3 regions of the Bacillus sp. Medicinal_06 genome follow, and region 1 is predicted to be linked to each of the others. Evidence: riboswitches for the same ligand, from Rfam matches in the RefSeq annotation. Region 1 holds a riboswitch; each other region holds the start of a gene.
What was found. A riboswitch is a leader RNA that binds a small molecule or an ion and turns the genes downstream of it on or off. The one in region 1 is predicted to bind lysine.

Region 1 (3,290 bases):
TCTTTTCCTTGTGCAATATATGCTTTTCGGAAACGATAGTGACTAATAGCAATTCCGACCCATGCGATAAAGCCAGACATTCCAGAAGCGTTTAATAGCCAAACATATACAACGCCGTCGCCGTATAAAGAAGCTAAGAAAGCAGCACATCCAACTAGAGATGTTGCAATTAAAGCGTTAACGGGTACACCACGACTATTTAGTTTACCTAAAAATTTTGGTGCTTTTCCTTGACGCGCTAAGTCCCAAAGCATACGAGTGCAAGCATACATACCAGAGTTACCAGCCGATAAAACAGCTGTTAAAATAACAGCGTTCATAACAGAAGCTGCAAATGCTACACCTGCTTTTTCAAATACAAGTGTAAATGGACTTACTGTTACATCACTTGCTGCAAGACTTTCAGTTGTATAAGGAATCAATAAACTGATAACAAGAATGGCAAAGATGTAGAATAGTAGAATACGCCAAAAGATAGAACGAATTGCTTTTGGAATACTACGTTCTGGATCAGCCGTTTCACCAGCAGCTACACCTAATAATTCAGTTCCTTGGAATGAGAAACCAGCAGCCATAAATACACCGATGATTGCCATGATACCGCCGTTAAATGGTGCATCCGCAACAGTAAAGTTTTTAAATCCAACAGGTTCGCCGCCCATAATGCCGAAAATCATCATAAATCCAACAATTAAAAAGATAATAACAGTTGCTACTTTAATAAGAGCGAACCAATACTCTGCTTCACCAAACCCTTTAACAGATAAATAATTAAAAAGAAATATAATAGCTAAACAAAGACCACTCCAAATTAAAGAAGGGGTATTTGGAAACCAAAATTTCATAATTAATGTAACTGCTGCTAGTTCAGCTGCAACAGTAATTGCCCAGTTATACCAATAATTCCAGCCGAGTGCAAAGCCAAGTGATGGATCGACAAATTTTGTTGCGTATGTGCTAAATGAGCCCGTGACAGGCATATACGCTGCTAATTCAGCTAAGCTTGTCATTAAAAAGTAAACCATAATTCCGATTGCCGCATAGGCTAAGAGAGCTCCGCCAGGTCCTGCTGTGTGAATGACACCACCACTAGCAAGAAAGAGTCCGGTACCAATTGTACCGCCGAGAGAAATCATTGTAAGGTGGCGAGATTTTAACCCACGCCTTAGTTCGCCTTTTCCTTGTGTAGATTGAGTTTTAGAGGTAGCTTGATTCGCCATGCTATTCATGTTCAACACTCCTTTTCTTATAAGATTAGGAAGGAACGGGGAAGAAAAATACAAAAAACCGCCAAAGGAATTTGGCGGAACGTTTCACAAATAACCACCCCATCATACCCTTCCGTTAAGATAGCACCCCACGTTTACACGGTATTTTGTAAACGTGACAGTTCTGTTCCTATTCGGAGACAGCCCCAGCCTATATTTCCAGAGAAGAAATACAAACTTCGGCAGCATTTCCTTTAAAGCGGAGTCATTGACATTCTCTGTGTCTCATCCGTTTTACTAATAAATGCCGCAACCTCTACCTCATCGGATTGATGAGGATTTGTTCATTGCTATGATTTTTAATATATGGCAATTGTAATTAGTTTCTGAAAATATTGCAAGGAATTTTTGTAGGAAATTATCAAAAATAATCGGTTATTGTATGGGAAACGTTTTCAAAATTCCACCCGAACCTACTGAAATATGTAAAAAATGATAAAAAAATTGTTATACAAATGTTTCGCAAAAAGATAGGGAAAATCCTCTAAAATTAAAAGAAAATTCAGAAAAGTAAATTCGACATTGTTTATGTAAACATAGTTATGAATGAATGCATGAAGTTTGTAAGTGGAAAAGAGAGGTACGACAATTGTAAATGAATAAATTTGAAGTGAGGAATTAAAAAGGTAAGCAAACACATCATTTGCTTACCTCCATACTCCACAACTCGTTCTGATTTAAGGCAAAACACGTTTTTGACCAGTCGTATATCCAACATTTTGTTTTGCAGATACGGAATGATTCCGAACTGAAATGAAAAGTGCAATAATAACGATAAGACCAACTGCAACATAGGAAAGGTTAATAATTGTTGGATCTACTTTAAATGATGTAAGCAGCGTCCGGATATTTGTAAAAATAATGAGCCCGCCAACGAGTACACCAAGTAAATGGGAAGGAACAATTCGTACTAACCATGCAGCAATTGGAGCTGCCAAAATGCCACCTAACATAAGAGCAAATACCCAAACCCAGCTCACTTGTTCCCATCCTAATGAAATGAAAAATCCAATTGTTGCGGCTAATGATACCGGAAATTCACTTGTATCAACAGAACCGATTACTTTGCGTGCTTCATTTCCTCGTGCCAGTAGTACTGGTGTAGTGATAGGACCCCAGCCACCGCCGCCAGTTGAATCAACAAACCCAGCGAATAATCCAAGTGGGATAAGTTGTTTACCAGACATACGTTTACTTGATTTCACAATTTGTTTTTGAATAATAAATCGCAATAAAATGTAGACGCCTAACGTAAATAAAAAGAGTGAAATGTACGGTTTAATTAAATCGCCTGGTAAGTTACTTAAAAAACATGCACCGACAAAAGCGCCAATTGCACCAGGCAATGTTAGTCTGGAAACAGTATATTTATCAACGTTTCCAAATCGAATATGAGATACACCAGAAGCTGCAGTTGTAACAACTTCCGCTAAATGTACGGAAGCGGAAGCGACAGCAGGTGCGATTCCAAACATTAATAATAATGAGGAAGATGTTACCCCATACGCCATCCCAAGTGCTCCGTCAATCAGTTGAGCAAAAAAACCAATAATAGCAAAGACAATTAATTTCTGCATGTATAATCCCCCTGTAATAATAAATAAAAAGGCTCTTTTCTCGAGTGAGAAAAGAGCCTTTGGTTTTTCCAATCAGCTTAACATTTAGTTTTTATTATTATAATGCATATTAATCTGATAAAGCAACTGGGTTTTTAAAGTTTTTTAAATTGATTGAAATGACAGAACAGTTATATAATAAAAAGATGTAGATAAAGGGAGGGAAAATCATGTTAGCATTTGATCATCTCGTTCATGCTGTTGGGTGCACACCAAAAGAAGCAGAAGGGAAAATGAAGGAACTTGGATTTCATACCGTGCAAGGCGGGGAACATACGAACTGGGGAACGTGGAATAGTTTATGTTATTTTGATTTATCTTATATTGAATTTTTAGCGGTGCAACATGAAGATAAAGCGAAGAAAGCGGATAATCCACTTGTTCAAGAGACTGTTGAGAAATTGCA
Region 2 (3,290 bases), on a different contig from region 1:
CATCATGCTGTTTTGAAGATGTTTTTGAAAACGATCGTTCCACAGTGTTTCAATTGACATGTTTTTCACCTCTATCATCTATTATAAAGGTTTCTTTCGTGCATCAAAATAAAAAACGAACAAATTGCTTTAAGCAACTTGTTCGTTTTTATTTTTTTTATTTCGTTTCTGATCACGATTCATTAATGGGTAAAAGGCAAAGCCAATTACGAATAAGCCAATTCCAAGAAGGAATGTTTTTATATCTGAGGAGCCAGTTTTAATAACCCATAGTGCATAGCAAAGCGCAATGACTGCGACGATACCATCCATAATTCGTGAACCCATTTCATTTTTATATGTTTCACCAGTTACGACCAGTTTTAATTGGAAGATCGGTGAAACGAGATAAGGGATTAAGTAAGCTAAAGTTGAGACGGTAATAACGAATGTATAAGCTTCAGCAATTGTCCCTGATAATGTTGAGAATAGGAAGACTTGCGACATAATATTTGTCAGTCTTAATGAATAAATCGGACTTCCTTTTTTGTTTGTTTTTGCAAAGAAGGAAGGGAAGAAGCCTTCTTTTGCTGCTTGATACGGCACTTCTGAGCTTAATAAAATCCAGCCTAAGATCGAGCCGAATAGGGAAGTAAGAGCAAGGAGCGCCATTAGTTTTCCGCCGCCATGACCCATTGCAGCATTTAATGCGTCAGCTAATGGACGTTCAGACGCTTGTAGTTTATCCATATGAAGAACACCCATTGTTAAAATGGTAATTCCTAAATAAATGGCAACAGTTATTAATAAGCCAGCAACAGTTGCATGTTTTACCGTTTTTGGAGATTTCGCACGGTTTGACAAAAGAACAGCTGATTCAATACCGATAAATGCCCAAAGTGTTGTAAGTGCAGCTAAATTTACTTGTGAAAGCAGTCCGTGTGACACGCCTTCTTTATCAATCACTGGTGTGTACCATTGTCCAAATTTTGAAGCTTGAAATGCAAACAAAGTAACAACGATGAAGAGAAGGAATCCTGTTACCTTCGTTGTTGTCGCTAAAAAGTTTAATTTCCCAGCTCCGTTTACACCGTTTGTTAAAATCATATGTGTTCCCCATAATAAGAAAGAACAGATGGAGAATGTAATGAGCTTTCCAACTTCCACATCGAAAGTACCAATTGAAAATAAGAGACGTGTATCTTTCATAATCGGGAAGAAGAGTGATAAATAACCTGCAAAAGATGTAATAATAGCAACATTACTTGCCCAGTTTGCGACCCAGTAGCCCCAAACCATGCTGAATCCAGCCATTTTTTTCTTTTTTGGTGATGAAAATAAGGCATATGCGTGACTTTGTGGTCCTGTTGTTAAATCAGGACGACGAATTGCTAAATTACCGAAAACAAGAGCTAGCATTAAAACACCGAACCCTGTTGTTAACCAAGCTAAAGTAACACCGAGAGGGCTTGCTGTTTGTGCTAATGTACTTGGCACCATGAAAATACCAGCGCCAACCATATTGCCGACAACAAATGCTGTCAGTACCCAAAAGCCCCATTTTTTCTGTTGCATAAAAAATACCTCCAAAGTTAGTATAACCAAGTCAAGCGAGGAGATATGTATGTCTTCCAAAAAGGGAAGTAAGGTAAGCTTCATACAAAACAAAAAAAGCACGTGTCATTGTCGCTACGTGCTTTCTATCTTATAGGAAACCCACGACATACCTCTCGATAGCTCTCCACAAACAAATTGTTTGTGACAGTTCTGCACTTATTAAGTAGCAGACCCAGCAAGAATGCATGGTGGCCATTTCTTACTTCGGCAACCATTCCTTTCCCATTCGTTCATCGATGCCACTACATCTCCCGAAATGATACTCTTAATGACTGCAACCTCTACCTCACCGAGATACGAATGAGGATTTATGTATTAAATTTACGTATTTAAGGGTAACAAATGAATTTTTATACGTCAATGGATATAGTAATAGTCAGACTATGGCGAAGACTTTGTTATTATTAGAAGAGGGAGCTTTTTCGAAATAGGTTCTTTTGAAAAAGCTTGTCGATAGTTGTGTTAAATTTATGAAGTGTAATGTTTAAATATTATTTTATAAAGAAGAACGGAGGTGTGATATGACGTTAATTTGTTTGGAGGGTGCAAGTGGTATTGGTAAAACGGCAACGTGTAGAAATATTGCGGAATTGTACAATGCTTATGTGATTCCAGAAGTGAATTTCTTATTTCAGCGCCCTAATCCTGAACTGGAAAATTGGTATCTCGAAAGGCAAGTTGAAAGATGGCAAATCGCACAAGAAAAACTAAAATCGTATGATGTAGTTCTATTTGATGGAGATATTTTTCAGCCCATTTGGTATAACTGGATTTATCAGGGGGAATTCCCACAAACTTTACCGTTTTTGAAAGAGTTTTATGTAAATCAAATGAAACGAAAACATATAGGATTTCCGGATGTCTACATTCATCTTTCTACAAGCGAAACAGAATTAAGAAAAAGGAAAGAAAATGATACTACCCGAAGACGAAGTAACTTCGAAAAACATCTAAGTCTTATAGAACCACAAAAGCAGTATTTTCAATATATGCATACTGTTTCTCCTAATGTAGTCCATTTTGTAGATGCAGTTAGTATTGTAGAGAATATAAAAAGTATTTTTGAGATTGTGTCTAATTTGAATAAAGAAAAGCATAATAATGATTCTGTAACTGTATTTGAGAATGTAATGGATTGGTTAATGAACAGTGATCCTAAAGCATGTGAGATAAGTGAATAGGGGAATGAAAGAATATATATCACTTGATTTTCTAACATATATATCCACTCGCTTTCTCTTTTTGTTCTCACCTGGCATGGGACCCAAAAAGACACTGACCGCCTCTATCTATGGCCGGACGCTCTCTTCCCACCTAAAAAGAATGGTTTTTTCCCGGTTTTTCAATTTGTATTTATCCCGCATTAACGGGCAGTAAGACCCCCACCTCAAGATTCAGAGGGAAACGAGGAAGATAGGTGGGGGATCAACTGCCCGTAAAAGCCCGATTGGTGAGGGCTGATAATCAGTGGGGGATGAAGAAAAGCCCCACTGATTAAAGTTTCACTTTATATAAAAAGAAGCTAATCTACAGCCGTAGATTAGCTTCTAAAATGTTACATTAAGTTTAATACAGTTACTTTTTCACGTGTCATAGACTCAAGGCTCTTACGAATACCTTGTGCTCCCATACCAGAACCTTTTACGCCGATGAATGGGAAGTGGTCAGGGCCACGCTCTGTACGTCCGTTAATT
Region 3 (3,290 bases), on a different contig from region 1:
AAAATAATAATGTGTAGCAGCAATAACTTCTGTTTTTGAAATGGCAACAACCATATGATCCCGAATCCTATCTCTAAAAACCCAATTATTTCAAGAGCAAAAATGCTATTTTCGTTCGAACCAATAAGTACAGAAAGCATCCGTACCTCTTCTGGATGATTAAATAATACTTTTGGCACAAGCCCTTGATACACCCATACAAAAGAAAATATAAAACAAATAAACCAATACGTAATCGATTTCCTTATTAGCAAGCTGGGATGAAACCCTTTTTCTAACCATAATTTTAAAGCATCAAAGCTCCATGCTGTCGCCCACCCTAATAGTGGCCGAAATATATATGAATCTATAATTCTCCCTACACCGCCAAACCTCGTATCATAATCATACTGCGTTTCAAAGCAAATATTTTTCCCATTCGGTGTATACTTCCAATAGCCCCTTCCTATTTTTATCAATGAAAGTTTACTGCCTGTCCAAAATTTTAGCGAAGATATCCTTTCTCCTGTTTCCTTTTGTAATTCCCCTACCACTTCTCCTTCACCAGCTATTTCGAGTCCAAAACCAATTTTTGTTTTGTATAAAAAACGTTGTGGTTCATCTTCTTTTCTCTCTAAATATGATATTTCAGTAAACCGCGCATCCCACTCTGCATGTAACATTGGATCTTGCGTATACTTCCATAGTTCCTCCATTGATGTTTCTATTTCTGTTTGAACATAAATCGGTTTCTGTCTCTTCATCCTCTCTCCCTCCAATCCCTCTATATACTAATTTATATGTAAAATATGATTTCATCTATATTTTTCAAATAATTCTTTCATTTTATAAATAGATTTAATTTTCAAAATTTTTATAAAGCACTTGATTTCCTATAATATTTTAATTATTATAAAACAAATGTTACCAAATAACTTCATAAACCAAACACTCTCGCCCAAAACGTGAGATAGAGGTTGCAACGCTTATAAGTATTCTAAAGGAGACACAGAGATGTCGATGAGTTTAGAAAAAAGGAATCGTTGCCGAAATTGATAAATTTCTCTGCATTTATCAATTGGGGCTGTTTTCGAATAGAAACAGAACTGTCATATATACAGACGTGTATGTATGAAGAGCTATCTACAAAAAAGAGATATCATGCTTTATTATGATATTCCTTTTTTGGCGGTTTTTTTATTAGCTCCTTTTTCTGTTTCCTTTTTCCTGTAACAGCACCATCCTCACCTATTTGAGATGGTGTTTTTTGTTTTTCTTTCCGGTAACTACAGGAATATTTAGGGACTTATACATCTCTCTTATATGTTTTTTACGCCTTTCCTGATTAATGAATAAAAATGGACGAAAGAAGGAATTTGTAATGGAAACGATTGTTCAAAAATTCGGTGGTACTTCTGTCGGAAGTATTCAGCGCATTCAACATGTAGCAAATTTAATTATTGAAGAATATGAACGAGGAAACGGCGTTGTTACAGTTGTTTCTGCAATGGGCAAAAGCACAGATGAGCTTGTTGCACTTGCTACGGCTATTACTGAAAATCCAAGTAAACGCGAAATGGACATGCTCCTAACAACTGGCGAACAAGTAACAATTTCCTTATTAACAATGGCATTGCAAGCAAAAGGATATCATGCTATTTCACTAACAGGCTGGCAAGCTGGTATTACAACTGAATCTGTACACGGAAGCGCAAGGATCACTAATATTAACACAGAACGTATTCAATCTTATTTACAAGAAGGAACAATTGTAATCGTTGCTGGCTTCCAAGGATTAAGTGGAGAGAACGAAATTACTACACTTGGCCGCGGTGGTTCTGATACAACTGCTGTCGCATTAGCAGCTGCGCTTAAAGCGAAAAAATGTGATATTTATACAGACGTCACAGGCGTTTACACAACTGATCCACGCGTTGTAAAAGACGCATATAAATTAGATGAAATTTCTTATGATGAAATGTTAGAACTCGCAAATCTTGGAGCTGGTGTACTGCATCCACGTGCTGTTGAATTTGCAAAAAATCATAACGTCGTTTTAGAAGTTCGTTCAAGTATGGAACAAGAAAACGGAACAATTGTAAGGGGAGAATGTAACATGGAACAACAATCAATCGTAAAAGGTATTGCATTTGAAGATAACATCACACGTGTAACAATGAAAGGATTAGAACAAGGATCGCTTTCAACTGTTTTCTCTACATTAGCTAACGCTCATATTAATGTTGATATTATTATTCAAAGCATTACCAATGAAGGTACTGTACACTTATCCTTCTCTATTCATTCGAGTGATTTAAGAGAAACATTAGAAGTATTAGAACAAAATCAAGAAACGCTACATTATGAATCGGTAGAATATGAAAATCACCTAGCTAAAGTGTCTATTGTAGGGTCTGGCATGGTATCTAATCCAGGTGTTGCGGCTAGCATGTTCTCTACACTAAAAGAAGAAAATATTCATATTAAAATGGTAAGTACTTCTGAAATTAAAGTATCTGTTGTCATCGATCGCCTTCATTTAGTAGATGGCGTAGAAGCACTTCACCAATCATTTATGGCAAAAATTGAACCATTGGTACAAATGAATTAATTTGATTATGAAAATAACAACAAGGAATCTCTCTTTGTTGTTATTTTTTTATCTAACAAAATGGTATTATGTTACACTATTACATGTGAAATATTTTCCAAATATCTTTCTAACAGGTTCGAAAAACGTGTAAAGGTGGATTCCATAATGAGAACAGAAAAACTCCTTTTAGTAGATGATGAACAAGGCATATTAGATATGTTAGTACTTACGCTAAAAAAAGAAAACTTCACGCATATAACAACAGCTATCAATGGAGCTGAAACGTTACACCTTATTAAGAGTCGCCCATTCGATATTATCTTACTCGATGTGATGCTACCTGATATTGATGGATTTGAACTATGCAGACAGATTCGAAACTATACAAATACCCCTATTTTATTTGTAACAGCGCGTTCTAGCGATTTAGATAAATTAACAGGACTAGGAATTGGTGGAGATGATTACATAACAAAACCGTTTAATCCTTTAGAAGTCGCTGCCCGAATTAACGTCCAATTACGTAGACAACATATGATACAAGAACAGCGCAATGAAGAAAAATTAAACCTACATTTCGAAGCCTTTTCTCTATATCCTAGCGAAGGATTGCTAACAGTAAACGATAAATCTGTACATTGCACCGCTAAGGAACTAGAATTACTTACTTTCTTATGTACACACCCAAACCGAATTTTTACTGCTGAACAATTGTACG

Region 2: it holds a riboswitch for lysine, as region 1 does, so the genes downstream of both, AC1M36_RS10825 (amino acid permease) here and AC1M36_RS01605 (amino acid permease) in region 1, are expected to answer to the same signal.
Region 3: it holds a riboswitch for lysine, as region 1 does, so the genes downstream of both, AC1M36_RS13265 (aspartate kinase) here and AC1M36_RS01605 (amino acid permease) in region 1, are expected to answer to the same signal.

What each region holds. Positions count from the first base shown of each region.
Region 1 covers NZ_JBWYHD010000001.1:297,821-301,110, reverse strand. Annotated here, with positions in the region: gene AC1M36_RS01605 (amino acid permease) at 1-1,229, opposite strand, end outside; lysine riboswitch at 1,343-1,535, opposite strand; gene AC1M36_RS01600 (sulfite exporter TauE/SafE family protein) at 1,946-2,845, opposite strand; gene AC1M36_RS01595 (VOC family protein) at 3,055-3,290, shown strand, end outside.
Region 2 covers NZ_JBWYHD010000004.1:104,549-107,838, forward strand. Annotated here, with positions in the region: gene AC1M36_RS10820 (ABC transporter permease) at 1-60, opposite strand, end outside; gene AC1M36_RS10825 (amino acid permease) at 130-1,554, opposite strand; lysine riboswitch at 1,706-1,888, opposite strand; gene AC1M36_RS10830 (AAA family ATPase) at 2,118-2,777, shown strand; gene gapN (NADP-dependent glyceraldehyde-3-phosphate dehydrogenase) at 3,152-3,290, opposite strand, start outside.
Region 3 covers NZ_JBWYHD010000005.1:73,526-76,815, forward strand. Annotated here, with positions in the region: gene AC1M36_RS13260 (DoxX-like family protein) at 1-743, opposite strand, end outside; lysine riboswitch at 943-1,129, shown strand; gene AC1M36_RS13265 (aspartate kinase) at 1,361-2,590, shown strand; gene AC1M36_RS13270 (response regulator transcription factor) at 2,738-3,290, shown strand, end outside.